2 regions of the Janibacter sp. DB-40 genome follow, and region 1 is predicted to be linked to the other one. Evidence: riboswitches for the same ligand, from Rfam matches in the RefSeq annotation. Region 1 holds a riboswitch; the other holds the start of a gene.

The links. Region 1 has a riboswitch for cobalamin ahead of PVE36_RS01465 (iron ABC transporter permease). Riboswitches for the same ligand answer to the same signal wherever they lie in the genome.
Region 2: another riboswitch for cobalamin. It lies ahead of PVE36_RS05330 (ATP-binding protein); the one in region 1 lies ahead of PVE36_RS01465 (iron ABC transporter permease).

Annotation. Positions count from the first base shown of each region.
Region 1 is NZ_CP120360.1:301,721-317,033, forward strand. Features, by position in the region: gene PVE36_RS01445 (MarP family serine protease) at 1-209, shown strand, start outside; gene PVE36_RS01450 (hypothetical protein) at 206-1,501, opposite strand; gene PVE36_RS01455 (histidine phosphatase family protein) at 1,572-2,246, shown strand; gene PVE36_RS01460 (S8 family serine peptidase) at 2,266-3,987, opposite strand; cobalamin riboswitch at 4,063-4,239, shown strand; gene PVE36_RS01465 (iron ABC transporter permease) at 4,282-5,340, shown strand; gene PVE36_RS01470 (ABC transporter ATP-binding protein) at 5,337-6,149, shown strand; gene PVE36_RS01475 (ABC transporter substrate-binding protein) at 6,146-7,213, shown strand; gene PVE36_RS01480 (enoyl-CoA hydratase/isomerase family protein) at 7,262-7,987, shown strand; gene PVE36_RS01485 (hypothetical protein) at 7,991-8,593, shown strand; gene PVE36_RS01490 (DUF47 family protein) at 9,066-9,692, shown strand; gene PVE36_RS01495 (inorganic phosphate transporter) at 9,698-10,702, shown strand; gene pstB (phosphate ABC transporter ATP-binding protein PstB) at 10,791-11,570, opposite strand; gene pstA (phosphate ABC transporter permease PstA) at 11,606-12,700, opposite strand; gene pstC (phosphate ABC transporter permease subunit PstC) at 12,700-13,647, opposite strand; gene pstS (phosphate ABC transporter substrate-binding protein PstS) at 13,740-14,858, opposite strand; gene PVE36_RS01520 (NUDIX hydrolase) at 15,070-15,313, opposite strand, start outside.
Region 2 is NZ_CP120360.1:1,107,355-1,122,667, forward strand. Features, by position in the region: gene PVE36_RS05305 (adenosylcobinamide-GDP ribazoletransferase) at 1-481, opposite strand, end outside; gene cobA (uroporphyrinogen-III C-methyltransferase) at 478-1,242, opposite strand; gene PVE36_RS05315 (cobyrinate a,c-diamide synthase) at 1,239-3,827, opposite strand; gene cobO (cob(I)yrinic acid a,c-diamide adenosyltransferase) at 3,821-4,435, opposite strand; gene PVE36_RS05325 (VWA domain-containing protein) at 4,435-5,274, opposite strand; gene PVE36_RS05330 (ATP-binding protein) at 5,178-6,554, opposite strand; cobalamin riboswitch at 6,607-6,733, opposite strand; gene cbiE (precorrin-6y C5,15-methyltransferase (decarboxylating) subunit CbiE) at 6,755-7,978, shown strand; gene cobM (precorrin-4 C(11)-methyltransferase) at 7,975-8,748, shown strand; gene PVE36_RS05345 (acyl-CoA thioesterase) at 8,826-9,383, shown strand; gene PVE36_RS05350 (NAD(P)/FAD-dependent oxidoreductase) at 9,407-10,438, opposite strand; gene PVE36_RS05355 (isoprenylcysteine carboxylmethyltransferase family protein) at 10,431-10,961, opposite strand; gene PVE36_RS05360 (3-oxoacyl-[acyl-carrier-protein] synthase III C-terminal domain-containing protein) at 10,967-12,052, opposite strand; gene PVE36_RS05365 (NAD(P)/FAD-dependent oxidoreductase) at 12,054-13,226, opposite strand; gene PVE36_RS05370 (UbiA family prenyltransferase) at 13,223-14,077, opposite strand; gene PVE36_RS16195 (precorrin-3B C(17)-methyltransferase) at 14,127-14,903, opposite strand; partial or broken gene cobI (precorrin-2 C(20)-methyltransferase) at 15,095-15,313, opposite strand, start outside.

The sequences.
Region 1 (15,313 bases):
AGGTCTACGCGGTCAACACCCGGGTGGAGCAGGGCAACTCCGGCGGGCCCCTGCTGTCACCGACCGGTCAGGTCGTCGGCACGATCTTCGCGAAGTCCCAGGCGAACCGGGACACCGGGTACGCACTCACCCTCGAGGAGACCCGGCCCGTTCTCGACCGCGCGGCCCGGGCCACCGAACCGGTGTCCACGGGGTCCTGCGCGGCCTAGGTGTCGTGTGCGGCTTCTTGGCGTGCAACCGGGCCGGTGCGTGCGCGGTCGGCCCCACGGGATCGACGGGCGGTCGCCCGGAGAGTATGTAGACGGCGTGTCGCCGCGTGTCCATGGTTGAGGATGGTCCGGGCTCCACGAAGGACCGTTGGCCCGCCGGGCAGGTCGCGCACGCGCTCCTTGGCGGACTCGACGGGCGTGGCCCGGGGCCGTGCGGCCGGCTGTGCGCGTCCTGCTCGACCCGTCCCGACCAGGACCGACGCCACGACCGCTTCGACCGCGGTGTCGATGGGCAGGGTGTCGGGGACCGGGACCTCACCCGGCTCGGTGGTTCCGACGGGCTCGTGGAGCGAGGTGAGGTCACCGAGGACGCGCACCCGGCTGTCGGCGATCCGATCCGCGATCTCCCGACCGTAGGTCGTGGCTCGCTCGGCTGCCCACTGTGGGAGCACGATCCGGCGCGGCTCACCCCGCACGTCTGGTTCGGTGCGCAGCATGCGGGCCACTGCCTGGCGGCGATAGGCCAGGGCGTACTCGCGGATGGGAACGCCTCTGCGCCTGAACGCCTCGTTCTGCCGGCGGAAGAACTCGGCCTCTGCCGGGGACAGCGACCGGTTCGCCGCGCCGCCGTCCGCATCGGCGTTCGTGAGCATGCCGGGCGGCAGATCGAGCAGGCGTTCGAGCGAGGCAGGCACCCGGGCGGGGTCCGCCTTGTCAGCGATGATCACCGTGACGCGGTCCGGGCCGAGGAGACGCTCCCAACGCTCGACCATCCCGGCCTGGTCGCTCTGCCGGTCCCACTGCTCGTCGTGTCGGAGTCCGGGTGGGGTCGCCAGCGCGTCGCGCAGCCACGTCTCGAACGGAGGCGTGACCCGGCCGTTCTTGACGATCTCCTGCCAGTACGAGCCCAGCATCCCGGCCAGCGGGCGGAGGGTGATCGCGACGTGGGCGCGCTCTCCGAGTGCGTCGACGAAGCGTTGGGCCATCGCGTCATCGGCCTCGCACGCCCATTCGTGGCTGATGAAGATGCGGTTGGTCTCGTCCGCCTCGACTTCCTCCATCAGCTCGTGCCATGTCGACAGGTCGGGGTACTCCCCTTCGCGTCGGACGCCCATGAAGGCTGCGATCGGCGTGAAGTGGTTCAATCCTGTCCCCGGGTAGCGCACCCCACTCCTGAGGAGCGTCGTGCGCCGCTGGGACGCAGCGCGTTGCACCGCCGTGGTGCCGGACTTCATCGCACCGATGTGGAGCAGCCGGGACCGCGGAGGAGTCGGTGCCACGGATTCCAGCATGAGCGTCAGGGTAGTAGTCGCGTGCAGGGTGTGACGGTCCCGTCCCGGACGTGGATGGCACGATCGGTGCGTGCGACTCCTCCTCATCCGTCACGGCCAGACGCCCCACAACGTCACGGGGGCGCTCGACACCGCCTTCCCCGGAGCCGGCCTGACCGGTCTGGGGCACGTGCAGGCCCGCGCCGTCCCCGACGTGCTGACGGAGGCCGTCTCCGGCGTCTACGCCTCACCCCTCGTGCGGACCCAGCTGACGGCCGAGCCGCTCGCGCTCGCGCGCGGCGTCGACATCCGGGTGCGCAAGGGCCTCGAGGAGATCTCCGCCGGTGAGCTGGAGCTGCGCTCGGACGAGGGGTCCCGCGAGGCCTACATCGCCGCCCTCGTGCGGTGGATGGGCGGCGACCTCGACTACGTGCTCGGTGGTGGGGAGAGCGGTCGCGGCTTCCTGGCCCGGTACACCTCGGCGGTGGAGGCGATCGCCGCCGAGCACTCCGACGGGGAGACGGTCGCGCTCTTCAGCCACGGTGCGGCCATCCGCGTCTTCGCGACGGCGGCCGCGCGCCTGACCGCGGCCCGGGCCGCGGACCTGAGCATCATGAACACCGGCATGGGCGTCCTCGAGGGCGACCCGCGGTCGGGATGGCGCCTGGCCGGCTGGTCCAGCGAGCCGCTCGGGGGCCTCGACCTCGAGGACCCCGAGGCGCAGGACGTCACCGGCGAGAGCGCCGAGGAGGTCCTGGACGACTGACGAGGGGGACGCCCGTGCGTCAGCGCACGGCCGCGGCCGCGTCGAGGATCCCGTCGCCGAAGAAGCCGTTGCGCTCCGTGGTGCCGGTGCACACGGCGCTGGTGCCGCCGCCACCGTCCTCATCGCTGCCGGGCGCGGTGCACCCGTGGTCGCGGGCGCTGCGGCGCAGGGTCTGCACGACCTCGTCGGGAGCCATCGGGCCGTCGTTCTCGCTGATGACGAGTGCGGCGGCCCCGCTGACGTGCGGGGCGGCCATCGACGTGCCCATCAGCCACGTGTACAGGCCGCACTGCGCGTCGGGGTCCGGCTCGCCCCGGCCGATGCCCTCGGGGCAGCCGCGCACGATCCCTTTCTGGGCCCCGGAGACGGTCACCCGCCCCCGGTCGTCGACGTCTCCAGTGGCGAGCAGCTCGTCGCGCGATGCCGTGGAGAGGATGGGCAGGCCGTTGTCGTCGCCCGTGCCGCCCGGCGCCGCGAGCGCGACGTCGTCCGAACCGGGGTCGGACGTGTAGTTGGAGAAGCCGCTGCGGGTGAGGTCCTCGTCGATCGAGGAGACGCCGATGACGTGCGGTCCGTCGAGGGGCAGCTGCCGGCAGTCCCGGTTCAGCGTGCGCTCGTGCGTGCTGCCACCGAAGTTGGGGCTCGTGTTGTCGGTGCCCGGGTCCGCGAGGTCGCGGGAGTTGTTGCCGGCGGCCGTGACGAGCGTGACGCCCTGCTCGTGGGCGAGCTCGAGGGACCGACGCATCAGCTCGATGGTCACGTCCTGCGCGGCGGCCTGGGCGGGGGAGTCCTCCGGAGCACCGCCGGGGCAGGAGTAGAGCCAGGGGTCGACGTAGAAGCTCATGTTGAGCACGTCGAGCTCCTGCCCGGCGCCGGCGGTGATCGCGTTGGCGACGGGGCCGAGGAAGAAGTAGCCGGCGTCCTGGCCGGCGCGCAGGTCGACGATGCCGACCTCGGGGGCGAGGCCCTGCACGCCCAGCCCGTTGGCCGAGGCGGCGATCGTGCCCGCGACGTGGGTGCCGTGCCCGTTGTCGTCGCTGCCGACGGGGTCGACGCACCCGTCGTGCTCGCACGCTCCGTCGAGACCGGGGATGTCGGTGACGAAGGACCGCGAGCGCTCCGCGTCCACGCGCTCGACGAGGTCGGGGTGGCTCGAGTCGACGCCGGTGTCGATGACGCCGACGCGGACGTCGGGGCTGCCGGTGGTGACCGACCGGGCCTCGGCCGCGTTGATCTCCGCCATGCCCCACAGCCACCCGTCGAAGGGGTCGCCACCCTCCGGCGGAGCCGGGGGCTGCAGCGTGCTGTCCGCCGGCTCGGTGTCCTCGGGGGAGGAGGTGGGCTCCTCGTCGGGCGACCAGCCGACGCCCTGGTCGGTCACGGCCTGCACCACCCCGTCGACGTCCTCGGCGCTCGCCCGCACGTCCTCCCGGGTGCTGCGCAGAGTCACCATGCCGATGCCCCTGTTGACCGAGGTCAGCGCGAGGCCGGCCTGCTCGAGGTCGTCGGCGACGCGGTCGGTCTCCTGCGGGTCCTCGACGAGGACCACCCAGTCGCGGCCCTTCGCCGGCTGCTCGAAGGTCTCGACGAGCTCCGCCTCCGCCGCACTCGAGGAGGTGGACGACGACCCCGACGACGCCGACTCCGATGACGAAGGGGGGTCCCCGCCGGGCAGGGAGCACCCGGCGAGCACGACGGCGAGCACGAGCCCCAGTGCCGCCCCGGTCGCTCGTCCACGCATCTGGTGTCTCCCCCTTCGTCCGTGCCGGTCTCCCGCGCAGTCTACGGACGGGCGCACCGACATCGGAGTCGCTGCTAGGGTCCGTCACGAGTCAGACGCACACCAGTGCAAGGGAATCCGGTGCGAATCCGGAACTGTCGCGCAGCGGTGAGGGTGACTGACGGGGTGTGAACCACTGGGCCGCCAGCCCGGGAAGGGACCCCGTCGGGACGACCCCGAGTCCGAAAACCTGCTGTCTCGCCGTCATCCGTACGGGCCTCGCGATCTGGGCCCCTGATGCAGGTGGAGTCTCGCATGTCCCACGACCGACCCGGCGGGCGCCGTGTGCCCGTCCGCCCTCTCCTCGTCCTCCTCCTCGCGCTGACCATCGGCAGCGCGGTGCTCTCCCTCGCGCTCGGCTCGGAGCCGCTCGCGGTCTCCGGGGTGCTCGACGTGCTCCGCGCCCGTCTCGCCGGCACGCCCGGTCTGGACCCGACCCTCGACACGATCGTCTGGGACCTGCGGGCCCCGCGGGTCGTCACGGGCATGGTCGTCGGGGCCGGTCTGGCGATGGCCGGAGCCTGCATGCAGACCCTCGTGCGCAACCCGCTGGCCGACCCCTACCTCCTGGGGGTCTCCTCGGGCGCCGGTGTGGGGGCGACCCTCGTCATCGTGCTCGGCGTCCTCGGCGGCCTCGGCGTGTGGGCGCTGTCGCTCGGTGCCCTCGCTGGTGCCCTCGCGGCGACGGCCCTCGTCTTCGGCATCTCGATGTGGCAGGGCGGCATCACCCCCCTTCGCCTCGTGCTGACGGGTGTCGTGATGTCCGCCGCCTTCTCGTCCGTCTCGAGCTTCCTCGTCTTCGTCAGCGCCGATCCGCGGGCGACCCAGTCGGTGCTCTTCTGGCTCCTCGGGAGCCTCTCCGGGTCGGTGTGGGACCGCGTCCTGCCCTCGGCGGTCGTCGTGGCCCTCGCGATGGTGGTGCTCATGGCCCTGCACTCGTGGCTCGATGCGCTGGCGGCCGGGGCGGACGTCGCCGCCGGGCTCGGCGTGCCGGTGAGGACCCTGCGCATCGGTCTCTTCGTCATCACCTCGGTGCTCGTCGGTGTGCTCGTGGCCGTCTCCGGCGGCATCGGCTTCGTCGGCCTCGTCGTGCCGCACCTCGCCCGCATCCTCGTCGGGGCACTGCACCGCAGCGTGCTGCCGGTCGCCGCGGTGGGCGGGGCCCTCTTCCTGCTCTGGGTCGACGTCGCCGCCCGCGTCGTCGTGCGACCCCAGGAGATCCCGCTGAGCGTCGTCACCGGCCTCGTCGGTGCCCCGATCTTCCTGCTGCTCCTCGGTCGGCGTCACTACACCTACTCGGGGGGCGGCGAATGACCCACCTCTCCTGCCGCGGGCTCACCTGCGCCGTCGGCGAGCGCACGATCCTCTCCGACGTCGACCTCGACATCGGGCGCGGCGAGATGGTCGCGCTCGTCGGCCGCAACGGCAGCGGCAAGTCCACGCTCATCCGCACGCTGACCGGCCTGCGGCCGCCGGCCGCCGGGTCGGTGCACGTCGACGGCACCGACCTCACCGCTCTCTCGCCCCGCCGGCGCGCCGGTCACCTCGCCCACGTCGGCCAGGAGGAGGGCCCGCCCGAGGACCTGCTCGTCGGCGAGATGGTCGCCATGGGGCGCATCCCGCACCGGCGACCGTGGTCCGCCGGGACGAAGGGGGAGGAGCGCCTCGTCCTCGACGCCCTCGCCGCGGTCGGGCTGGCCGAGCAGGTCGACCGGCCCTGCCAGCACCTGTCGGGCGGTGAGCGACGGCGGGCGATGCTCGCGCGCGGCCTCGCCCAGGGCACCGACCTGCTCGTCCTCGACGAGCCGACCAACCACCTCGACGTCCACCACCAGATCCAGCTGCTGGAGACCGTCCGCGGCCTCGGCCGCACGGTCCTGGCGGCCGTGCACGACCTGTCGCTGGCCGCCGCGCACTTCGACCGGGTGGCCGTGCTGCACGAGGGGCGGTTGCACGCGTTCGGGGAGCCCACCGAGGTCCTCTCCGCGGACACCCTGCGCGAGGTCTTCGCCGTCGACGCCGTCCGTCTCACCGACCCGGCCACCGGCCGGGTCCACCTCTCCCTCGGCCCGGGAGCACTCCCCACGGCCGCCGCAGTCGCCACCCGGAAGGCCCTCGCATGACCCGCCGTCGCACCGTGCGCACCACCGCCGCCCTCGCTCTCGTCGCAGCCGTCCTCGCCGGGTGCGGCACCGGGGGCTCCGGTGGTACCGGTCACGGCGCCGGCTCCGCCGCGGCGGAGCCGGGCGGGGCGACGGTGACCAACTGCGACCGGGAGGTGGCCCTCCCTTCGCCCGCGGAGCGGATGTACGTCACCGGCGACGGCAACCTGCTCTCGCTGGTCCTCGCCCTGGGCGCCGAGGAGCAGGTCGCCGGGGTGACCGGACTCGACGACGGCAGGGAGGCCCTGTCCACCGTCTACGGGCAGGACGTCGTGGAGGGTCTGCCGGTCGCCTCCCCCGACCGCCCGACGCTGGAGAACGCCATCGCGCACGAGCCGGACGTCGTGGTCTCCGGGTGGAGCTACGGCTTCTCCGACGAGCAGAACTTCACCCCGGGAGGGCTCGCGGAGCACGGCATCGGTGCCTACGTCCTCTCGGAGAGCTGCCGGCAGGAGGGCGGCGCCCGCGGGACGATGCCGCCGTGGGAGGCGCTCTACGCCGACCTGGCCAACCTCGGCAGGATCACCGGGCACCCGGGTCGCGCGGACGCGGTGGTGGAGGACATCGAGGAGCGCCGCCGGGCCCTGGAGCAGGCTCCGCAGGCGCAGGAGCCCCCGACGGTCTTCCTCTTCGACTCGGGGACGAAGGAGATCTTCACCTCCGGGTCGTACGGCGGACCGCAGGCGATCATCGAGACGGCCGGCGCGCGGAACGCGACCGGTGATGTCGCGGACACGTGGACCGAGGTCTCGTGGGAGCGGCTCGTGACCTCCCAGCCGGACGCCATCGCCTTCGTCGACTACCCGGGCCAGACCTTCGAGCAGAAGGTGGAGGTCCTCGAGACCAACCCGGCGACGAAGGACCTGCCGGCCGTGGAGGAGGAGCGCTACGTCAACCTCCCGATCGCGGCGTGGACGAGCGGGCCGTTGAACATCGACGCCGCCGAGCAGCTGCGGGTCACCCTCGAGCGTCACGGCCTGGTCCCCGAGAGCGCCATCGAGCCCCGGCACGACCTGCGACCGTGATCGCGAGAAGGGGTCGGCATCCGTGTGTGGGGTGACTATGGTGCAGGTGTGGGAGTCACGTACGAAGCATCCGACCGCTTGGCCCGAATCGTCCTCGACCGGCCCGAGGCGGGCAACGCGCTCGACCTCGACATGGCCCGCGAGCTGCGCGAGCAGGTCCAGCGTGCCCTCGCGGACCCGTACGTGGACATCCTGACGCTGACCGGCAACGGCACCGACTTCTGCGTCGGCTCGGACACGAGCAAGGCCGAGCAGTCCGAGGACCCGACGACCGCCGTCTTCGAGCTCGCCGCTGCCCTCGAGGAGCTCTTCGCCCTCCTCAACTCCTCCGCCAAGATCGTCCTCGTCGGCGTCCAGGGCCTCGCGGCCGGCTCCGGCCTCGGTCTCGTCCTCGCCGGGGACCTCGCCTTCTGCTCCGGCGACTCCTGCTTCCGCGTCCCGCCGAAGGGGGGAACCGGCGCCCCGGACCCGGGGCTGGCCTGGCTGCTGCCCCGCGCGATCGGCCAGCAGCGCGCGCTCTCCTTCGGTCTCGGTGGCCGCACGCTCGACGCGGCGACGGCCGACAGCTGGGGCATCGCCGAGCTCGCGCCCGACGGGGACGTCCCGGCAGCGCTGCGGGACGCCGCCGAGAACCTCGGCGGCAAGCACCTCTGGGCCAACTCCGAGATGCGTCGCCTGCTCCACGCCTCGTGGGAGACCTCCCGCACCGAGCTGTCCCAGTCCGAGGCGGTCACGCTCGTGCGGGCGCTGCTCAACCGGCAGCGGCGGCGCTGAGCCGTGGCCGACGCCGGTCGACCCCGACGCCCCCTCCACTTCGGCCCCGACGCCATGGAGGCCCATGGCGGCACGCTCCCCGATCCTGCCGAGGCGGCCGAGGCCGCGCATGCCGCCGCGGTGACCGTCGTCGAGGCCGGACGCTCCGACGCCGACCCGGCCACGACCGACCGGCTCGTCCGGCTGGTCGACGAGCTGGGCATCGACACGCTCGCCCACCTGTGGTCCGACCGGCCGGCGCGCAGCCTGCCGGGCGCGCTGTGGCGGATGTACCTGCTGCGCGAGTGGGTGCAGCGCCAACCACTGGAGGCCGCGCGGCAGTACGCGTCCGGCATGATGGTCGCCCCCGTGAGCCACGTCATCGCCGGCGTCGTCGAGCCGCCGGGTGTCGACGAGGTGCGCCAGCTGTCCGACCGGATCCTCTCCGGGGTCTTCGACGGGGACCTGGCGATCGCCCTGGAGCGGGCCGCTGCCTTCTGCCGCGTGATCGCGACCGGCCGGGCGCACCTGGAGGACGGGGACGTCACCTCCGCCTCGGCCATGATCGGCACCGCCGAGGACCTCGAGGCCGGCGCCCGCCTGTGGCGCAGCGGCCACCTGGCCTGAGTACCCCACCGCACCTGCCTCAGCAGTTGCGGGGGTCGGTGGCCGTTTGTCTGCAGGAGCCTAAGCAGTTGCGTCGAGCAGTGGCCGTTCATCTGCAGGAGCCTAAGCAGTTGCGGGGGTCGGTGGCCGTTTGTCTGCAGGAGCCTAAGCAGTTGCGTCGAGCAGTGGCCGTTCGTCTGCAGGAGCCTAAGCAGTTGCGCGGTTCAGCGGCCGCTCGCCCGCAGGAGCCCAGGCAGTTGCGAAGGGGGAACATCGTGGCCTCGGTCGCCGTTAGGGTGGGGGAGTGCGCCGGGCCGCGGTAGCCCCGGGTCCCAAAAAACGCCGCTACGAGCGGCCGTGCGCCGTGAGGCGCTCCCGGCCCGGCGCACTCTCTCTCCCACCGCAGGTGGACGTCCGATGGCACGGGAGTGACCGGACGGTTCTAGGCTGGCCCCCGACCGCGTGACCTCCCCGGACCTGGAGATACGAACGAGTGGGCTTCCTACGAGCAAAATCCCGAGATGACAGCTTTTACCAGCTCCTCGCCGACAGCGCCCGCGAGGCCGTCGCCGCGGCAGAGATGCTCACCCAGATGCTGGGGGCCAGCGCCGAGGAGCGCGAGAACCTGGCGCCCCGGCTCAAGGACATCGAGCACCAGGCCGACGAGGCGACGCACGCGATCATCCACAAGGTGAACTCGAGCTTCGTCACGCCCTTCGACCACAGCGACATCGTCGAGCTGGCCGCAGCGCTCGACGACTGCACGGACTTCATCGAGTCCGTCGGCCAGACGGTCGTCCTCTACCGGATGGACGGCCTCATGCCCGAGATCACCGCCCAGATGGAGGTCATCGTGCGGATGGCCGAGCTGACCGCGGATGCCATGCCGCGGTTGGCGACAATGAAGGAGCTCAAGGACTACTGGGTGGAGATCAACCGCCTGGAGAACGAGGGCGACGCGATCTACCGGCGCCTGCTTCGCGATCTCTTCGGTGGCGCCGTGAGCGACCCCATCGAGGTGATCAAGCACAAGGACATCATCGAGCGACTCGAGATGGCGGCCGATGCCTTCGAGAACGTGGCCCACCGGGTCGAGAGCATCGCCATCAAGGAGTCCTGACCATCGTGGAATGGCTCCCGGTCGCCCTCGTCACCCTGCTGGCGATGGGCTTCAACTACACGAACGGCTTCCACGACGCGGCCAATGCGATTGCGACGTCCGTCTCCACCCGGGCGCTGACCCCGCGGGTGGCGTTGGCCATGGCCGCGGTCGCGAACCTCTTCGGCGCCTTCTTCGGCGCCAAGGTGGCCAAGACTGTCGGGCAGGGCATCATCGAGGCGCCGGACGGGCACCTCGGTCTCGTGCTCTGTGCGGCCGCGCTCATCGGGGCCATCGGGTGGAACATGCTCACCTGGTGGTACGGACTCCCCTCTTCCTCCTCGCACGCCCTCATCGGCGGGCTCGGTGGTGCGGCACTCGCAGCCGGCGCCGGTGTGCAGTGGATGGGCATCCTCGAGAAGGTCATCATCCCGATGCTGCTCTCGCCCATCGTCGGGATCGGCGTCGGCTTCCTCGTGATGCGCCTGATCCTGAAGGTTTTCCACAATGCTCACCCCGGGCGCACCAAGCGGGGCTTCCGGTACGCGCAGACCGCGTCGGCCGCCGCGATGGCCTTCGGTCACGGCATGCAGGACGCCGCGAAGACGGCCGGCGTCGTCGTCCTCGCCCTGACCGTCGCCGGCCATCAGGACGGCGGCGACCAGAGCATCCCGCTGTGGGTGCTCGTGATGTCCGCCGTGGTGATCTCGATGGGCACGTACGCCGGTGGCTGGCGGATCATGCGCACCCTCGGCCGCGGGATCATCCACCTCGACCCGCCGCAGGGATTCGCTGCCGAGGTCACCGCGGCCTCGATCCTGTACGTCGCGACGGCACTGCGGGCCCCGATCTCGACGACCCACGCGATCACCTCCGCGATCATGGGCGTCGGCGCGACGAAGTCGCTCAAGGCCGTCCGGTGGGGCGTGGCCAAGAACATCGTCGGCGCGTGGATCTTCACCTTCCCCGGTGCGGGACTCAGCGCCGCGATCTTCATGTGGATCCTCACCCCGATCTTCTTCGGCTTCTGACCCCACACGCCCCGAACGACGAACGGCCGGTGGACCCCCTGCGGGTCCACCGGCCATCGTCTTCCCCCGTCCCCCGGGGGGAGCCTGGTCAGCCGAAGCGCCCCGAGATGTAGTCCTCGGTGGCCTTCTGGCCGGGGTTGTTGAAGATCTTCGACGTGTCGTCGAACTCCACGAGCTGGCCGGGCTTGCCGGTGCCCTCGATGTTGAAGAAGCCGGTGCGGTCCGACACCCGGGCGGCCTGCTGCATGTTGTGGGTGACGATCACGATCGTGTAGTTCTCCTTCAGGTCCGTGATGAGGTCCTCGATCGCGAGCGTGGAGATCGGGTCCAGGGCCGAGCACGGCTCGTCCATGAGGACGACCTCCGGCTCTACGGCGATCGTGCGGGCGATGCACAGTCGCTGCTGCTGACCACCGGAGAGACCGGAGCCCGGCTTGTCGAGGCGGTCCTTGACCTCGTTCCACAGGTTGGCGCCACGCAGGCTGGACTCGACGAGGTCGTCGGCATCGGACTTCTTGATCCGCTGGTTGTTCAGCTTCACGCCGGCGAGGACGTTCTCCCGGATGGACATCGTCGGGAACGGGTTGGGCTTCTGGAAGACCATGCCGACCTTGCGGCGCACGAGCACCGGGTCGACCCCCTTCGCGTACATGTCCTCCCCGTCGAGGACCACCTGGCCGTCGACCTTGGCTCCCGGGATCACCTCGTGCATGCGGTTCAGCGCCCGCAGGAAGGTGGACTTGCCGCAGCCGGAGGGGCCGATGAGGGCGGTCACCGTGCGGGGCTCGATGGTGACCGAGACGTCCTTCACGGCGAGGAAGTCGCTGTAGTAGATGTCGAGGTTCTTGACGTCGATGCGCTTGGACACGTCAGATTTTCCTTGTCTGGTCTGGTCTGCTCGGGTCAGCGACCGGTCTTGGGGGCGAAGAACTTGGAGATGAGGCGGGCCACGATGTTCAGCGTCATCACGATGAGGATGAGCGTCAGGGCGGCCGCCCACATCCGGGCGAAGTACGGCTCCGGGGGGATCCCGGGGGTCGCGTAGCTGTAGTAGGCGAAGATCGGCAGCGTCTGCATGCGCCCGTCGAAGGGGTTGAGGTTCAGCGAGTCCGTCGTGCCGACGGTGACGAGCAGCGGTGCCGTCTCACCGATGACGCGGGCGATCGCCAGCGTGACGCCGGTGGCGATGCCGGCGATCGCGGTCGGCAGCACGACCTTGACGACCGTCAGCCACTTCGGCACACCGAGCGCATAGCTGGCCTCGCGCAGCTCGTTGGGCACCAGGCGCAGCATCTCCTCGGTGCTGCGGACGACGACGGGGATCATCAGGACGGTCAGTGCGACCGCTCCGATGATCCCCATGCGCACGCCCGGGCCGAAGAAGAGGGTGAACAGCGCGATGGCGAAGAGACCGGCGACGATCGAGGGGATCCCCGTCATGACGTCGACGAAGAAGGTCAGGCCCCGGGAGAGCGCGTTCTTGTTGCCGTACTCCACGAGGTAGATCGCGGCGAAGATCCCGATCGGGACCGAGATCAGCGTCGTCAGGCCGGTGATGATCAGCGTGCCCATGATCGCGTGGTAGGCGCCGCCACCTTCGCCCATGACCCCGCGCATCGACCACGTGAAGAACTCGGCGTCGAACCGCCCGAGGCCCATCGAGGTGACCTCCCACACAACAGACACGAGCGGCAGGAGGGCGATGAGGAACATCGTCGTGACGATGCCGGTCACCATGCGGTCCACGGCGTGACGGTGACCCTCGACGATGCGGGAGATCGCGTAGATCCCGATGAGGTAGATGACGGCAGCAAGGGCACCGGCGGCGATGAGGTTCCATCCCCACAGCAGGGACGTGACCAGGATGCCCAGGACGACGGAGGCCGCGAGCACGGCCCAGCGCACGGGTGCGGTCAGCGTGCTGTGGCCGCGGGTGCCGCCCAGCTGGCGGTCCGGAGCCCGGTTCGGGGCCGGAGCCTCGGTGTTGGTCGTGGTCATCAGTTGGCTCCCGAGAACTCGGACCGCCGGGAGACGATCCAGCGGGCGAACATGTTGACGAGCAGGGTGAGGAAGAAGAGCACCAAGCCGCTCGCGATGAGGGTGTTGACGTCCATGCCGCTCGACTCCGGGAACTGCAGGGCGATGTCGCCGGCGATGGTGCCCGGGTTGGCCGAGCTCGTGATCACCGGGGTGAAGCGCGCGGAGGCCGACAGGATGATGGCGACGGCCATCGTCTCGCCGAGGGCGCGGCCCAGGCCCAGCATCGCGCCGGAGATGATGCCGGACTTGGCGAAGGGGATGACGGCCTGCTTGATCATCTCCCAGCGCGTGGCACCGAGGGCGAGGGATGCCTCCTCGTGCAGTCGCGGGGTCTGCAGGAAGACCTCACGGTTCACGGCGGTCATGATCGGCAGGATCATGATCGCCAGAACCAGGCCGGTGACGAGCATCGACTTCGGGCTGGCCGGGCCGCCGAAGAGCGGGATGAACCCGAGGTACTCGATCAACCCCTTCTGCGTCGGCATGAGCCACGGCCCGAAGACGTAGAAGCCCCAGAGGCCGAAGATGACCGAGGGGACCGCGGCGAGCAGGTCGATGATGTACCCGAGCAGCGACGCGAGGCGCCGGGGGGCGTAGTGCGAGATGAAGAGCGCGATACCGATGGCCAACGGGGTACCGACGACCAGTGCGATGACCGCGGCCACGACCGTGCCGAAGAGCAGGGGAGCGATGTAGTGGACGAGGCCCTGCCCACCGCGCACCTCCTCGGGCGAGGCGGTGATGGCCGGCATCGCCTGCCACACCAGGAAGGCGGCAACGAGGAAGAGCACGACGAGGATGGTGACGCCGGCCGAGAGGGACAGGCCGGCGAAGATCGCGTCGCCGCGCCGTTTCCTGGCGCTGGTGAATCCGGTGTCGCCGGGAGCTTGGGGGACTGAGCTCACGAGTGGGACTCCTGTGGGAAGGGGGACGGACACGGCCGCGGCGGCCCACGACCGGCTGAACCGATCATGGACCGCCTTGGGCCACTAGTGCATCACTTTGCGGAGATCGCCTCGATGGCCGTGGTGGCGTTCTTCCGCGTGGCGTCGCTGATGGGAGCGGAGCCGGCCGTCTCGGCGGAGGCCTGCTGGCCCTCCTCGCTGACGACGTGGGTGAGCCAGGCCTTGACGAGGTCGGCCGTCTCGGCGTCGTCGTACTGGGTGCAGGCCAACTCGTAGGACGCCAGGACGATCGGGTAGGTACCGGCCTCCTTGGTGTCGCGCTCGATCTCGGTGGCGTAGTCGAACTCGCCGCGGCCCTCGACCTGGGTGGAGGCCTCGATGATCTTGGCGGCGGCCTCGGAGCTCGGGCCGACCCAGTCCTCGCCCACCTTGACGTTCGCGGCGGGGAGCTCGCCGATCTGCGAGACGTCGGAGTAGCCGATGGCGCCGTCGGTCGACTCGATGGACTGGACGACGCCGGTGGTGCCCTTGGCGGCGGTGCCACCGGAGACCGGCCAGTCACCGGAGACCTCGTGCGGCCAGGCGTCACCCGCCGCGACGGACAGGTAGTCGACGAAGTTCTCGGTGGTGCCCGACTCGTCGGAGCGGTTGACGACCGTGATCGGTGTCGACGGCAGGTCGGCGTCGGGGTTGTCCTCGGCGATCGTCTTGTCGTCCCAAGAGGTGATCTTCTGGTCGAAGATCTTGGCCAGGGTCTCGGGGGAGAGCTGCAGGTCCTCGACGCCCTTGACGTTGTAGGGCACGGCGATGGGGGAGATGTAGGCGGGGATCTCGATGAGGTTGCCCTCGCCGCCACAGCGCTCCTGCGCCTTGGTCAGCTCGTCCTCGTCGAGGTAGGCGTCCGAGCCGGCCCACGGCACGGCCCCGGAGACGAACTGCTCGCGGCCACCGCCGGAGCCGACCGGGTCGTAGTTGACCGTGGCGTCTGGGTTGGCCTCGAGGAAGCCCTGCTTCCACGCGTCGACGGCGGCGGCCTGCGAGGAGGCTCCCGCGCCGGAGAGGGTGCCGGAGACACCCCCGTTGCCCTCGCCGGAGCCGCCACCGGCGCCCGAGCCGGACTCGTTGCTGGCGCCGCAGGCGGCGAGGCTCAGGGACAGTGCCAGGGCGGCGGTTGCGGTCAGGGCCTTGCGACTGCGGGTGGAACGAATCACGTCAGTTGGACCTCTCTACGGGGATGGGCGCGTAGTGTCACGGCGGTCCGCCGCGACCGCCGTGGTCGTACACCCATGAAGGTAGGCAGCCACGGTGACCGGATGGGCCCCGGACGGTGAACAGTCGGTGAAGAGCACCTGCACACTGCATGGTGCGCTCGCGCGGCGGGCGTGACCGGGGTAACAACGAGGAGGGTGTGTCCACGACCGGTCATGTCCGGTCCTCGGTGTGGTGCCGCTCCGCGGCCACGACCTGGGCGCCCTCGCCGGTGCCGACGATGTGCGCGACCAGCACCTCCCCCTTCGCCATCCCGCGCTCGACGACGTCCTCGAGGACGGACCGGGCGACCATCCCCGGCGCGAGGGTCGCGTCGACCCGCTCCAGGAGGCAGGCCACGAGCTCGGGCAGGACGGGGCCGTGGCTGCAGACCGCGGCGGCGACGCCACGCTCGAGG
Region 2 (15,313 bases), 810 kb from region 1:
CGTCCGTCGCGCACAGCCGCGCGCACACCGACCGGGAGAGCAGCACCGCGGCGGCCACGACGAGGGCCCCTCGCCAGCCGGCGGCGAGGAGGTCGGCGATGGCGGCGGCCTGGAGCAGGAGCACGAGCACGAGGGCCGCGGCGCCCATCGGGCCGATGTCCCCGCAACGCATCACCGTCAGCGCCCGCTCGCGGTCCCAGCCGGCGCCGAGTCCGTCGACGACGTCCGCGAGCCCGTCGAGGTGCATGGCCCGGGAGCCGTGCGCGAGCACGAGGAGGACGAGCCCGCCGGCGACGAGGGGCGGCAGCCCCACCTCGACGCCCGCGGCCACCAGTCCGGCGAGGAGGGCGAGGGGCAGTACCGCGACGGGCGCGAGCAGGAGCGCCGCGCGGGCCGTGCCCCCATCGAGCGTGACCGTGCCGCTGGGGATCCTCGTGAAGGTCCCCAGTGCCAGCCGCAGCCCGTCGCCGGTCGTGCTCACCCGAGGTCCTCCATGCCGGCCAACGCCGCCACGACGTCCCCGACGACGGTGATCGCGGGCGGGGCGATGCCCCCTTCGTCCGCGGCGCGTGCGATCCCCGACAGGGGAGCGCGCACGACCCGCTGGTCGGGGCTCGCGCCGTTCGCGATGGACGCGGCCGGCGTGGCCGGGTCGAGGCCGGCCTCGACGAGGGCCCGCGCGATGGGACCGAGCGTGGCCACCCCCATGAGCACGACGAGGGTCAGGCCGGAGGTGGCCAGCGCCGGCCAGTCGACCTCGCTGCGCGGGTCCTCGGGGGCCACGTGCCCGGAGACGACCGCGACTCCCTGGGACAGGCCGCGGTGGGTGACGGGGATCCCGGCGAGGGCGGGCACGGCGAAGGCCGAGGAGACGCCCGGCAGGACCTCGACGGGGATGCCGGCGTCGGTGCACGCCTGCCACTCCTCGCCGCCCCGGCCGAAGAGGTACCCGTCGCCGCCCTTGAACCGCACGACCGTCCGGCCGGCGCGCGCGTGCGTCAGGAGGATGTCGTTGATGCGCTCCTGCGGGGTGAACTCCCCGCGGGGGATCTTGCCGACGTTGATCACCTCGGCCTGCGGGGCATGCTCGGCGATCGAGGCCAGGGGTGCGAGCCGATCGGTGACGACGACGTCCGCCGCGGCGAGCGCGTCGCGTCCGGCGAGGGTGAGCAGACCCGGGTCGCCGGGCCCGCCGCCGACGAGGAGGACGCGGCCGGTGCCGTCGCTGGGGGGAGTGCTCATGCTGACCTCGTGTGCTCTCGTCGTGGCAGGATCCGACCCAGCTCGCGCAGCAGGCCGTCGATGGTGTGCGGGTCACGGACGGCGATCCGTACCCACGAAGGGTCCAACCCCGGAAAAGTATCCCCCCTGCGCACGGCCCAGCCGCAGGTGCGCAGCTCGTCGCGGACGCCGGGGCCCACCCGGGCGAGGACGAAGGGGGCGTGCGTGCCGGTCGTCGGGACGCCGAGGTGGGCCAGCCCGGTGGCGAGGTGGGCGCGCCAGCGGGTGGTCTCCTCGGCGGCGCGAGCGGCCTCGGTCACGGCGTGGGGAGCGGCCGTCTCGGTCATGACGCGCAGCGCGAGGGAGCCGACGGACCAGTGCGGCTGCTGGGCGGCGAGGGCGGCGACGAGGTCCGGGTCGCCGGCGACGTATCCCGCGCGCAGGCCTGCGACGGCCCACGTCTTGGTCAGCGAGCGCACCACGAGGAGCCCGGTGAGGTCACCGGGCAGCAGGGACTGCGTCTCGCCGGGCACCGCGTCCATGAAGGCCTCGTCGACGAGCACGACGCGTCCCGCCCGCACGAGGGAGCGGATGGCCTCGGCCCGGTGGAGCGCCCCCGTCGGGTTGGTCGGGTTGCCGAGGACGACCAGGTCGGCGTCGCCGATCTCCTCGGCGGCGGCGTCGGTGAGCGCGAAGTCCTCCTCCGGTCGCAGGAGCACCCGACGCACGTCGTGGCCGGCCGCGACGAGGGCTGCCTCCGGCTCGGTGAACTGCGGGTGGACGACGACGGCGTCGCGCGGGGTGAGGGCGCGCGCGAGGAGGGTGAACGCCTCGGCGCCGCCGCTCGTCGGGAGCACCTGGTCCCGCGCCAGGCCGTGCCGGGCAGCGAGTGCGTCGCGGGCGCGGGTGGCGTCCGGGTAGGTCCCGACCGAGGTCAGCTCGTCGACCAGTGCCGCGGCGAGCCACGCGGGTGGCCGGTCCAGTCGCACGTTGACCGCGAGGTCGACGAGGTCGTCGGCGAGCTCGGCGTCGCCGTGGTGACGCAGAGGGTCGCCCTGCTCTCCGGACACGATGGTTCTGCTCGGCGAGGTTCGGCAGGGATGCCCCTTGGGGCTTCGCGGCGGTTCCTGAGGTGCGAGTCCGCCCGGCGGGCGAGCCTCGAAGGGCCGCCCCTGAGTCGGGGCACGCCCTCCCGAACCCGACCAGGCTGCCGCCGCGGTGACGAAGGAAGAGGCGAGGCCGGGAGAGCCGGCCCAGTGGGTGTGCAGGTAGGAGGCGACGAGGGTGGCGCGACCCGTGCCGGCGGGATCGAGGGCGAAGCCCTCCTCGCGCCCGTCGAGCGACCAGGCGGCGCTCGTCCCCGCGCCGGGGGAGGTCCGGGTGCGGTGGAACTCGTGCCCCGTGACACGCGTGCCGGCCGGTCCGAGCACCGAGTCGGTCGCCGAGAGCGCCTCGCGGTAGCCGAGGGTGAGCCGCCGGCCCATCGCGGCCCGTGCCGGCACGGCGCCGACCATCGGGTGGTCGTCGAGGGAGTCGGCGAGGTAGAGCATCCCCGCGCACTCGGCCACGGTCGGCATCCCGGCGGCGACGGCGGCCCGGATGTCCTCCACGAGGGGGCGGTTCGTCGACAGTGTCCGCGCGTGGACCTCGGGGAAGCCTCCGCCCAGATACAACCCGCACGTCCCTGCGGGCAGCGCCGCGTCGCGGGCGGGGTCGAGCTCGACGACCTGTGCGCCGGCGGCCTCGAGCAGCTCGACGGTCTCCGGGTAGCGGAAGGTGAAGGCACGCCCGCCGCCGACGGCCACGACGGGCCGGTCGGCGCCGGCCGGGACCGAAGGCTTCACCGCGACCCCGGGCGACCACGGCTCGACCTCCGGGTCGGGAGCGGTGCCCGCGGCGCTGAGCAGCGCGTCGAGGTCGAGGTGCTGCTCGGCGACCGCGGCGATGTGGTCCAGCGTCGCGGCGGCGGAGTCGCGCTCGGCGGCCGGGACGAGCCCGAGGTGGCGCGAGGGGACGTGCATCCCGGCGTCCCGGGCGAGCACGCCCCACACGGGGACGCCGACGGCCTCGACGGCCCGCCGGGCCTCCTCCCCGTGCCGGTGGGTGCCGGCCTTGTTGAGCACGACGCCGACGACGTCCAGCCGCGGGTCGATCGCCGCGAGCCCGTGCACGGTCGCGGCGACCGTCCGGGACGTGGCGGAGATGTCCACGACGAGCACGACCGGGGTGCGGGTGAGCGTCGCGACGTGCGCGCTGGAGGCGAAGCCGTCGGTGCCCAGGCGCCCGTCGAGCAGACCCATGACCCCCTCGATGACGGCGATGTCCGCGGCCGTGGGGTGCGTGGCCCCGCGGGCGAGGAGGGGAGCGACCCTCCCTTCGCCCACCAGCCACGGGTCGAGGGTGCGGCTCGCCCGGCCGGTGGCGAGCGCGTGGTAGCCGGGATCGATGTAGTCGGGCCCGACCTTGGCCGGTGCGACGGCCAGGCCGCGGCGCGCCAGGGCCGCCATGATCCCGACGGCGACGGTCGTCTTGCCGTGCCCGGAGGCGGGGGCGGCGACGAGCACGCGGGGAAGGGGGGCGCTCACCTGCTCCGGTGAGGTCACCACTCGATGCCCTTCTGGCCCTTCTGGCCGCGGTCGAAGGGGTGCTTGACCTTCGTCATCTCGGTCGCGACGTCGGCGATCTCGAGCAGCTTGGGGTGCGGGTCGCGGCCGGTGATGACGACGTGCTGGTAGCCGGGGCGCTGCCTCAGCGTCTCCACCACGTCGTCGACGTCGACCCAGCCCCACTTGAGGACGTAGGTGAACTCGTCGAGCACGTAGACGGTGTGCGTCTCCGCGCCGAGACGGCGCTTGATCTCGGCCCACCCCTCGCGGGCGTCCGCGGCGTGGTCCTCCTCGGTCCCGGCCTTGCGCGACCAGGACCAGCCCGAGCCCATCTTGTGCCACTCGACGGGCGCGCCCTCGCCGGTCTCCTCGTGCAGGCGGCCGAGGGTCCGGTAGACCTCCTCCTCGCCGATCCGCCACTTGGCGGACTTGACGAACTGGAAGACGCCGATGGGCCAGCCCTGGTTCCAGCCGCGCAGCGCGAGCCCGAAGGCGGCGGTGGACTTGCCCTTGCCGGTGCCGCCGTGGACGACGACGAGCGGGGAGTGGCGGCGCTGCCGCGTGGTGAGGCCGTCGTCCGGCGTGACCGGAGTGCGTCCGCGGGCCATCAGGCGGCGCTCCGTCGGGTGTGGGTGCGGTCGGTGACGATCTCGACGAGACCGCTGGCGGCGACCTGCTCGAGGGGGAGGTGCTCGGCGCCCATGCGCGCCGCGAGGTCGGCGGCCAGGCCCATGCGGAAGCGGCCCGACTCGCAGTCGACGACGACCGTCTCCGCGGAGGACGCCGCGTCGCCCCACCGGTCGGCCACCACCCGGGACCGGGCGAGGGCGTCCTCGCCGGCCGTCGCGCGGCCGTCGGTGACGAGGACGACGAGGGCGCGTTGGTGGCGGTCGCGCACCCGCTCGCGCGCGACGACGCGGGCGACCTCGGTCAGGCCCTCGGCCAGGGGCGTGCGACCGCCGTGGGGCAGCTCCGCCAGCCGGGCGGCGGCGGCGTCCACGGACGATGTCGGCGGGAGGACGACCTCGGCGCCCGTGCCGCGGAAGGTGATCAGCCCGACGCGATCGCGGCGCTGGTAGGCGTCCAGCAGCAGGGACAGGACCGCGGTCTTGACCTCGCTCATCCGCTTGCGGGCGGCCATCGACCCCGAGGCGTCGACGGCGAGGAGCACGAGATTGGCCTCCCGGCCGCGGGTGACGGCGTGGCGCAGGTCGGCGCCGGTGACCCGGGCGGGACCGAGGCCGCTCGCGCGGCGGGCGGCGGAGGCGCGAAGGGTGGCGGTCAGGTGCACGGGCGAGCCCGCCGGTTCGCGGTCGGCCGGGTGGACGCCGACCACGCGGCCGCGGGGAGTCAGCGCGGGGGAGCGCCGCCCGGACGGGCCGGAGCCGACGCCGGCCAGCTCGAGCCGACGGGCGCGGTAGGGCTCCTGCGCGCTCGCGGTGCCCACCGGGACCGGCATGCCGCCGGGGGCGCGTCCCCGGACTCGGGCGAAGGGGGATCCACCGGGTCGGAGGCGTCGTCCGGCGCGTGGTCCGTTGCGGCGGGTGACGGTGCGTCGCGGCCCTCGTGCGCTACCTCACGCGGTGGGGTAGCGCACGAGTCGTCGGAAGCGCCGTCCGGCCCGTCGCCCTGCGGTGCGTCCTCCTCGGGGCCGCCGTCGCCCCCTTCGCCGTCGCCGGGGGAGTCCCCACCACCGGGCGGGTCGTCCTCCGGCTCGTCGTCGAGGAGCGCGTCGAGGAGGTCCTCGTCCAGGCCGGGGGCGTCGAAGGGGGCACGGCGCCGTCGGTGGGGGAGCGAGAGCAGCGCGGCGGCGCGGACGTCCGCACGGGTGACGTGGTCGCGGCCCTGCCAGGCGGCGTGGGCCGCGGCGGTGCGCGCGGTGACGATGTCGGCGCGCATCCCGTCGACGTCGAAGCCGGCGCACACCCGGGCGATGGTGCGCAGCGTGCGCTCGTCGAGCCGGACGTGGCGCACGGCCTCGCGGGCGGCGGCGAGGCGCTGGGTCAGCTCGGCCTCGGACGCGGCGAAGCGCGCGGCGAAGCCCACGGGGTCGGCGTCCGAGTCGAGTCGCCGGCGCACGACCTCGGCGCGCTCGTGCGGGTCACGACTGGCCGCGACGTGCACGGTCAGGCCGAAGCGGTCGAGCAGCTGGGGGCGCAGCTCGCCCTCCTCGGGGTTCATCGTGCCCACGAGGGTGATCCGGGCCGGGTGCGAGATCGAGACGCCGTCGCGCTCGACGGTGTTGCGCCCCATGGCCGCCGCGTCGAGGAGGACGTCGACGAGGTGGTCGTGCAGCAGGTTGACCTCGTCGACGTAGAGGATCCCGCGGTGGGCGTCGGCGAGCAGCCCCGGTTGGTAGGCGGCCTCGCCGTCGCCGAGGGCGCGGCGCAGGTCGAGGGAGCCGACGACCCGGTCCTCGGTGGCGCCGACGGGCAGCTCGACGAGTCGTGCCGGTCGGGTCGTCGCCGCACCGGTGTGCGGGCCGTCGGGGCACTCCTCGGTGCGGTCGGGGTCGCACCCGAAGCGGCAGTCCTGTGCGATGTGCTGCTCGGGCAGGACGGAGGCCAGCGCGCGCACGGCGGTGGACTTGGCCGTGCCCTTCTCACCACGGACGAGGACACCACCGATCTCCGGGGCGATCGCGCTGAGCACGAGGGCGGTCGTCAGCTCCTGCGCGCCGACGAGTGCCGTGAAGGGATAGCTGGGTGCAGAGCCGGAGCGGGTCACTGATGCCTCCTGGCGAGTGTCCACGCTCGCCGTACGACGTCGCCGGGGCGGGCTCGCTCCGACGAGCGCAGACCGATGTCCTGGCTTGGCCCGTGGGCCTTCACAGTGGCGGGACCGCTCCGGATTCGCACCGGATTCCTCGGTTGGCTGCGCCGGGCGCCAGCATGCCACAGGTGGTCGTGGGCCTATGGTTGGCCTCCGTGATCGACGTCGTGGGTATCGGTGATGACGGCTGGGTCGGCCTGGACGACGGGCGGCGCGGCCTCGTCCGCGACGCCGCCACCGTGCTGGGCGGCCGGCGACACCTCGACCTCGTGGCCGAGCACACCGCCCCCGGGACCGACCTCGTGGCCTGGCCCAGCCCCCTTCGCCCCGCCCTGCCGGGACTGCTCGAGTCCGCCGAGTCGGTCGGTGACGTCGTCGTCCTCGCCAGCGGCGACCCCCTTCGCTCCGGGATCGCGACGACCCTGATCGACCTGCTCGGGGCCGACCGCGTGCGCATCCACCCGGCGGTCTCCTCGGACGTCCTCGCCCGCGCCCGCCAGGGCTGGTCCGCCGAGGAGACCACCGTCGTCACGACCGTCGGCCGTGACCTGCGGGCGGTGCTGCCGCACCTGGCCCCCGGATCCCGGATCGTCGTACTCTGCTCGGACGGCGCGGACCCGGCCCACCTCGGTGTGCTGCTGGCCGAGCACGGCTGGGGCGCAACGCAACTCACCGCACGCTGGCACCTGGGCGGCCCGGGCGAAGGCGCGCTCGCCGCCCGCGCGGACGCCTTCGCCGGGGCCACCTCGGACCTCGTCCTGTGCTGCCTGGACGTGCGCGCCGACGATCCGGGTGCGGTGACGACCGCCGGGGCAATGCCGGGGCGGGTGGAGGACTTCGTCGAGCACGACGGGCAGGTGACCAAGCGGGACGTGCGCGCCAGCGCCCTGGCGCGGCTGCGGCCCACCCCCGGCGCGCACCTGTGGGACCTCGGCGCCGGCAACGGGACCATCGCCCTGGAGTGGTGCCTGGGCGCCGACCGGGCCACCGCCACGTGCGTCGAGAAGGACGCCGCCCGCGCCGAGCGGATCACCGCCAACGCCCGCGCCCTCGGCCTGGCCGGTCGGGTGCACGTCATCCACGACGACACCGCGACGGCCGACCCGAGCGCGCTCACGCGGCCGGACGCGGTCTTCGTCGGCGGGGGACTGGCCGAGCCGGTGCTCGGGAGGGCCTGGTCCTCCCTTCGTCCCGGGGGCCGCCTCGTCGCGCACGCGGTGACCCTCGACGGGGAGGCCGTGCTGCACGCCCTGCACGCACGCACCGGCGGGGACCTCACCCGCCTGACCGTCGAGCGGGCCGTCCCACTCGGCGCCCACCTGTCGTGGACGCCGGCCCGTGCCGTCGTCCAGCTCGCCGTCGTCCGAGGAGAACCATGACCGTCCACTTCATCGGCGCCGGCCCCGGGGCCGCCGACCTGCTCACCGTCCGCGCCACGCGGCTGCTCGCCGAGAGCCCGGTGTGCCTCTACGCCGGCACCTACCTCGACGCGGCGGTCCTCGCGCACTGTCCCGACGGGGCCCGCCTCGTCGACACCCAGCACCTCGACCTCGACCGGATCACCGTCGAGATCGCGGCCGCCCACGAGCGCGGCGAGGACGTCGCCCGGCTGTGCTCCGGCGACCCGTCCGTGTACTCCGCGATCGCCGAGCAGACCCGCCGCCTCGACGCGCGCGGCATCCCGTGGGACATCACCCCGGGGATCGCCGCCTACGCCGCGACCGCCGCCCGGCTCGGTCGCGAGCTGACCGTGCCCGAGGTCGCCCAGTCGGTGGTGCTCACCCGAGCCCAGCGCGACTCGACGGCGATGCCGACGGGGGAGTCGCTCGAGTCCTTCGCCGCGACCGGCGCGACCCTCGTGCTCCACCTGGCGGTCCGGCGGGTCCGCGAGCTCGCCGGGCGCCTCGTCGAGCACTACGGCGCGGACTGCCCGGTCGCCGTGGCCCACCGCGTCGAGCAGCCCGAGGAGCTCGTCCTGCGCGGCACCCTCGCCGACATCGCCGATCGGGTCGAGGCCCACGACCTGCGGCAGGCGGCGGTCATCGTCGTCGGCCGGGCGCTGCGGGCCGAGGACTTCGTCGAGTCGCACCTGTACTCGTGCCGCCGGGTCGAGGGGCTGACCGGAGGACGTGGCCCCGCACGCGACTGAGAGCGCGTGCCGACGGGCACGCGGATCGGGTTACCCTTCGGTAGCACCTGTTTTTCTGCACCTGTCGAAGGATCATCGTGAACCGTGCCCCGCGCGTCGTCTGGACCGCCCTGACCGCCCGCCGTCGCGGCCGGGTCGCCACCGGAGGGGTAGCCGTGCTCCCGCTGCGGGTGCTGCCCAACGACATCGACCTCGCCGGCCACATGAACAACGGCGTCTACTTCACCATGGCCGACCTCGGTCGCATCGACCTGGCGATCCGGTCCGGTTGGATCCGCGCCCAGGTACGCCACCGTGTCGCGCCGGTCGTCATGCAGGAGACGATGACCTTCCGCACCTCGCTGCAGCCCTTGCAGGCCTTCGAGCTGCACAGCCACCTCGCCGGGTGGGACGGGGTCAGCGTCTTCTACGAGCAGCGGTTCGTGGTCGCCGGCCAGGTGTGCGCGCAGGCGCTGGTGCGCACGCGGTTCCTGCAGCGCGGCACCGGTGTCGCCCCGGCCCGCCTGTGGCAGCTGCTGGGCATCGACCCGCCGCCCTCGCGGGTCCCCGACTGGGCGAAGGGGTGGGGAGACGGCGCCCGTCTGCCGTCACCGCGCGCGGACGCCCCCGCGGGGCCGCCACCCTTCTGGGGCTGAGCGGCGTCACGGTCGTCGCGAGCTCACCGCGCGCGGGCCGGTCGGGCGAGCTGGTTGACCGCCGCGTCGAAGACGGCGGGCACCCCGGCTGCGGCACCGACGATCCCATGACGGACCGGTGGCACGGCGGTGGCCAGGACCAGCCCCCCGGTCAGCAGGTCGTGACGTCGGCGCAGGCGGCGCCAGTCGCCCTCGTAGCGCTGCGGTCGCCCCTCCGCGAGGGCGGCGACCGCGGCCCGGGCCTGCGCCATCCCCAGCGCGATGCCCTCGCCGGTGAGCGCGTCGACGTAGCCTGCGGCGTCGCCGACCAGGAGCACCCGCCCGGCGACCCTCGACCGGGACCGTTGCCGCAGGGGGCCGGCGCCCCGGGTCCGTGAGGTGGCCCGCCCGGCGATGCGCCTGCCCAGCAGCGGGAACTGCGCGAGCAGCTCGGGCATCGGCCGTGGTCCGGAGGTGAGCACGGCCACCCCGACGACGTCCTCGGCCACCGGGGTGACGTAGGCCTCGCCGGCGCCGGACCAGTGCACCTCGACGTAGGAGGTCCACGGCTCGACCTCGACGTGGCAGCGCAGCCCGTAGCGTCGATGGCGCGCCGGGGTCCGGCCCAGTCCCAGCAGCCGGCGCACCGGTGAGTGCAGCCCGTCGGCCGCGACGAGGTAGCGGGTCGGCTCCCCGTCGACGACGAGGTGGTCGCCGCGGTCGAGGACCTCGCGCACCGGGCGGTGGTCGACCTCGATCGCGGCCTCGGCCGCACGGGCACGCAGGGCGCCGTGCAGCACGGTGCGTCGCACGCCCAGCCCCGTCCCGTACCGGAAGTCCGCCTGCGCCGTCCGTGTCCCGTCGAGGTACCGCACGCCGCGCACCGGGTGCCCGTGGGGGTAGACGCCCAGGTCGTCCAGCGCGGCCACCGCACCGGGCATCAGGCCCTCGCCGCACGCCTTGTCGATGTCACCGGTCCGCGGCTCGCGGACCGCGACGTCCAGCCCGGCCCTGGTGGCGTAGAGCGCCGCGGCGAGTCCGATCGGTCCGCCCCCGGCCACCAGCAGGTCACGCATCGACGGGTCCGGGCTCGGGCAGCGACGCGAGGGCGGCGTCCTCCACGCGCAGCCGCACGGTCAGGAGGATCGCGTTGAGGACGGTGAACGTCACCGCGGTGATCCACGCGGCGTGCACCATCGGCAGCGCGATGCCCTCGACGACCACCGCCACGTAGTTGGGGTGGGCGAGGACGCGGTAGGGGCCGGTCCGGACCGCGGGCAGGTCCGGCACCACGATGACCCGGGTGTTCCACCGGGGACCGAGGGTGAGGATGCACCACCAGCGCAGCGCCTGGGAGGCCACGACCAGCGCGAGCATCGACCACGCGAGCACCGTCGGTACCTCCGGGCGGCGCACGAAGGCCTCCACCAGCATGGCCACGAGGAACCCGGAGTGCAGCACCACCATCGCCGGGTAGTGCCCGCGGCCGTACTCGCGCCCACCGCGCGCGAGGCTCCACGCGGCGTTGCGCCGGGAGACCACGAGCTCGGCCAGCCGCTCGAGGGCGACGAGCCCGACCACGACGACGAAGGGGGTCAGTCCGGTCACGGTGCACCGCCCTCCTCGCGGGCGCGCAGCAGGACCAGCTCGGAGCAGAATCCCGGTCCCAGCGCCATGAGCATCCCGAGGCTGCCCGGCACGGGAGGCCGCTCCCGCAGGGTGTCGGCGAGCACGTGCAGCACCGAGGCGGAGGAGAGGTTGCCGATGTCGGCCAGCGACTCCCGCGTCAGGGCGAGGTCGTGGTCGCTCAGGTCGAGGGCATCGCGCAGCGCGTCGATGACCTTCGGGCCGCCCGGGTGGCAGACCCACCACCCGATGTCCGCCCGGGACAGGCCGTGGTCGGCGAGGAAGCCGTCGACGTCCTCGCGGATGTAGCGGCCGACGATCGCGGGTACCTGGGCGTCGAGCACGATCCGCAGCCCGTGGTGACTGACGTCGAAGCCCATGGTGCGCTCCGAGTCGGGGTAGAGGCGGCTGCGGCTGTCCAGGACCTCGACGGGGCCCTCGGACGCCGTCCCGTCGCCGCCGCGGGCCACCACGGCCGCGGCACCGTCGCCGAAGAGGCCGCTGGCGACGAGGTTGGGCATCGAGGTGTCGTCGCGCTGCACGGTCAGCGAGCAGAGCTCGACCGTGACCAGCGCCGCCACCCGACCGGGACGGCCGCCGAGGTAGTCGTGCAGGCGGGCGATTCCGGCGGCCCCGGCGACGCACCCGAGACCGACCATCGGGACCCGGCGCACATCGGGCCGCAGCCCGAGCACGGCCGCGATCCGTGCGTCGAGTGACGGGATGGCCAGGCCGGTCACGGTCGCGCAGACCAGCAGGTCGAGGTCCTCCCGGCGCAGGCCGGCGGCCTCCAGCGCGTCGGACAGCGCCCGGGCGCCGAGGGCCACGGCGTGCTCGAGGAAGAGGTCGTTGGCCTGGCCGAAGTCCTCGAGCTCGCCGTAACGCGTGATGGGCAGCACCAGGTTGCGGTGCTCCACGCCGGCGTTGGCGTGCAGCCGCCGCAGCACCCGCTGGTCGACCTGCCCACGGGCGATGACCTCGGCGAAGGCGTCGGTGATCTCCCCCTGGCTGTGCCGGTGGGGCGGCAGCGCCCCTCGGACGGAGAGCACCTGGGTGGTCGACATGTCAGCCTCTCGTCGGCGTCAGCTGGTTGCGGATCAGGCTGCCACCCAGCGAGGCGACGAGGCGAGGCGTCAGCTTGCCGTCCCCGAGCCCGAGCTCGACCAGGTCGTCGAAGGTGTGCTGGTCCCTGCCCGCGGCAGTGATCCCGGCCTCGACGACCTGCGGGTGGCGGGTCAGCCGTCCCGCCAGCCAGGTGTGGTGCAGGTGCCGCTCGAGCCGGCTCCGCACCGCGCTCCGGTACCGGGCGCCGGCGGCGACCGGCGCGTGGTCGGCGACGCAGGTCATGGCGGTGCGGCCCGCGGCGGCACCGGTGGCCACCGCGTAGTAGATGCCTTCGCCGGTCATCGGGTTGACCAGGCCGGCGGCGTCGCCGGCGTAGAGGACGGGGCCGCCGGGCTGCTCGGTCCGCCACCCCCAGCCCGAGAGCGGGAGGTGGTGGCCGCGCCACCGCTCGGCCTGCGGGACGGTCCCCGGCAGCAGCTGCTCGAGCTGCTCGAGCAGCACGCTCCGCGAGGGCTGCCGCGGGCCACCGAGGATCTCCCCGTAGCCGACGTTGGACAGCTCGTCGCCGCGGTCGAAGGCCCACGCGTAGGACGGTTGGGTCCGCCCCTCGCCGTACCGGATCAGCTGGCGCCCGGCTCGCCCGGGCGGGGTCGGTGCATAGCCGCGGATCGCGATGGCCTGCCGTACGCGGCGAGGACCGACCAGGGCGGTGCGGACCGCCGAGCGCGCACCGTCGGCGGCCACGACGACCCGGGCCCGGATGTGGTCGTCGAGCACGACGGCACCGTCCTCGACCCGGACGTCCCGGACCCGGTGCCGCACCAACCGCGCGCCCGCGGCCACCGCGTGGTCCACGAGCCGGGCGTCGAAGACCTCGCGCGGGACCACCCGGACCGCCCGCGCCATCCGCCCGTCGACGGTGCGTCGACCCCGCGAGAGCTCCAGGCGCTGCAGGGGCCGCCAGCCGTCCACGACGTCGGCGGCACCCAGGGGAGTGAGGACGTCCAGCACGTGCGGGGCGATGCCGTCCCCACAGCTCTTGTCGCGGGGGAAGCCTGCCCGGTCCAGCAGCAGCACGCGTGCGGTGGGATCCTGGGCCAACGCCGCCAGGGCCGCGGTCGAGCCGGCGGGTCCGGCGCCGACGACGGCGAGGTCCCAGGTCTCCTCGCTCATCCGGCCGCCACCACCAGCAGCAGCACGTCCAGCACCGCGATGCCGATCGCTGCCCGGAAGGGGACCCGGCCACGGGCGACCAGCGCGAGCCCGGCGAGGGCGACGACCGCGACGAGCACGAGCGCCACGACCGGCCGGGGCACCTGCCGGGCTCCCACGGCGACCACCACCGATGCGGTGGTCAGGGCGGCGACGGCCAGGACCGACGCGGCACGGGCACCGATCCGGTGCGGCAGGCCCCGGACACCGGTCGCCTCGTCGTCCGCGAGGTCCGGCAGCGTGTTCAGCAGGTGCGCGCCGACGCCGAGGAGCGCCCCGGCGGCGACGATCCACCATGATGGCGCTCCGGAGCCCGGGGCGGCGAGGGTGACGAAGACGGGCAGCCCCCCGAAGGCGAGGGCGTAGGGCAACCACGACCACGCCGTGGCCTTGATGCCCAGGTTGTAGGCCCAGGCCGCGGCGACGCACCCCAGGTGCACCGCCCCGGCCACGAGGCCGCAGGCCAGGGACAGCACCACGGTCGCCGCGATCGCCCCCGCGCACGCGAACCGCGCCACCGGGAGCGGCAGCTCACCGGTGGCCAGGGGCTTGTCGGTCCGACCGACGGCACGGTCACGGCGGGCGTCGAGGAGATCGTTGCCCCATCCGATCGACAGCTGCCCGGTGAGGACCGCGGCCGTCACGAGCGCGGCCCGCCCGGGAGCCAGACCGGTCGACACGGCGAAGGCCGCCGCCAGCAGGGTCACCGCCAGTGCCGGACCCGGGTGGGCGGCGCCGAGCAGCGCCGACCAGACGCGGGGGGAGGTGGACGGACGGCCGGTCCCGAGCAGGCTGCGGGATTCGCTGCTCACCGGCGGCTCCTTCGGATCGGTGTCACGGACCGCGTCCGCAGCCCGGGTCCTACCCGCGGGAGGGGCGGGCATGCGATGACGCGTCCGCGGGTCCGGTCCGGGACGGGTTGTCCACCCCCACCCTGCTCCCCAGCGAGCGGGGCGTCCAGACCCAGCCGTCCGCGGTGACGCGCGTGGTCGAGGCGCCGATGACGACGAGGCACCCCATGTCGACGGCGTCGACGTCGAGCCCACCGAGCGTGGTGACGACGACGGCCTCCTCGTCGCGCCCCACGTGGCGGGCGACGACGACCACCCGGTCGGGGCCGACCGCGTCGACGAGCAGGTCGCGCGCGGCGCCGAGGGTCTCCGGGCGGGAGCGCGACCGCGGGTTGTACAGCGCGACCGAGACGTCCCGTGAGACGAGCGCGGTGAGCCGGTCGGCGAGCACCTCCCACGGCTTGAGGTTGTCGCTGAGGTTCACCAGGGCGTGGTCGCCGCCGAGGACGGCGCCGACGAGCGCGCTCGCGGCGTGCGCGGCGGTCACGCCGGGCACCACCCGCACCCGGACGTCCGCGTAGCCGGGGTCGTCGACGACGGCGACCTCCCGGGACTCGAAGAGCGCCGTCGCCATCCCGAAGACCCCCGCGTCCCCGCCGGAGACGAGCGCGACCTCGTCCCCGGAGCGGGCCAGGTCGAGTGCGAGCCGGCCGCGGTCGGTCTCCACGCCGTTGCCCGAGGCGTGCCGCGCCAGCCCCTCCCGCTGCGGCACTCGGGCGACGTAGGGGCCGTAGCCGACGACGTGGTCGACCCCGGCGAGGACCTCGGCCGCCTCGGGGTGAGCCAGCGGTCCGGCCCGGGGCCGAGACCGACGACGTGCACGGTGCCGGGGGACGAAGGGGGCGTGAGGTCGCCCTCGTCGGTGGTCGCGGTCAGCCGTGCGAAGTCGGCCGCCCGCCCCGCCGCGTCGTCGCGCAGCCCTTCCCCCGGGACGACGACGAGCGACATGTAGGGCACCCGTCCCTCGTCCACCTCGGCGGCGGGCAGGACGACCTCCCCCGTGCCGGAGGCTCGCTCGACGTAGACGGCACGCTCGAGCACGCCGGCCCGGCGCAGCGCCTCGCGCACGCCGGCGAAGGTGCGGCCGAGCTTCATGATGATCGCCGCATCGGTGTCGGCGAGCCGTCGGGCCAGCTCGGTGACGGGCAGCGTGCCGGGCAGGACGGTCAGGGTGTCCTCGTGGCGGCACAGCCCGGT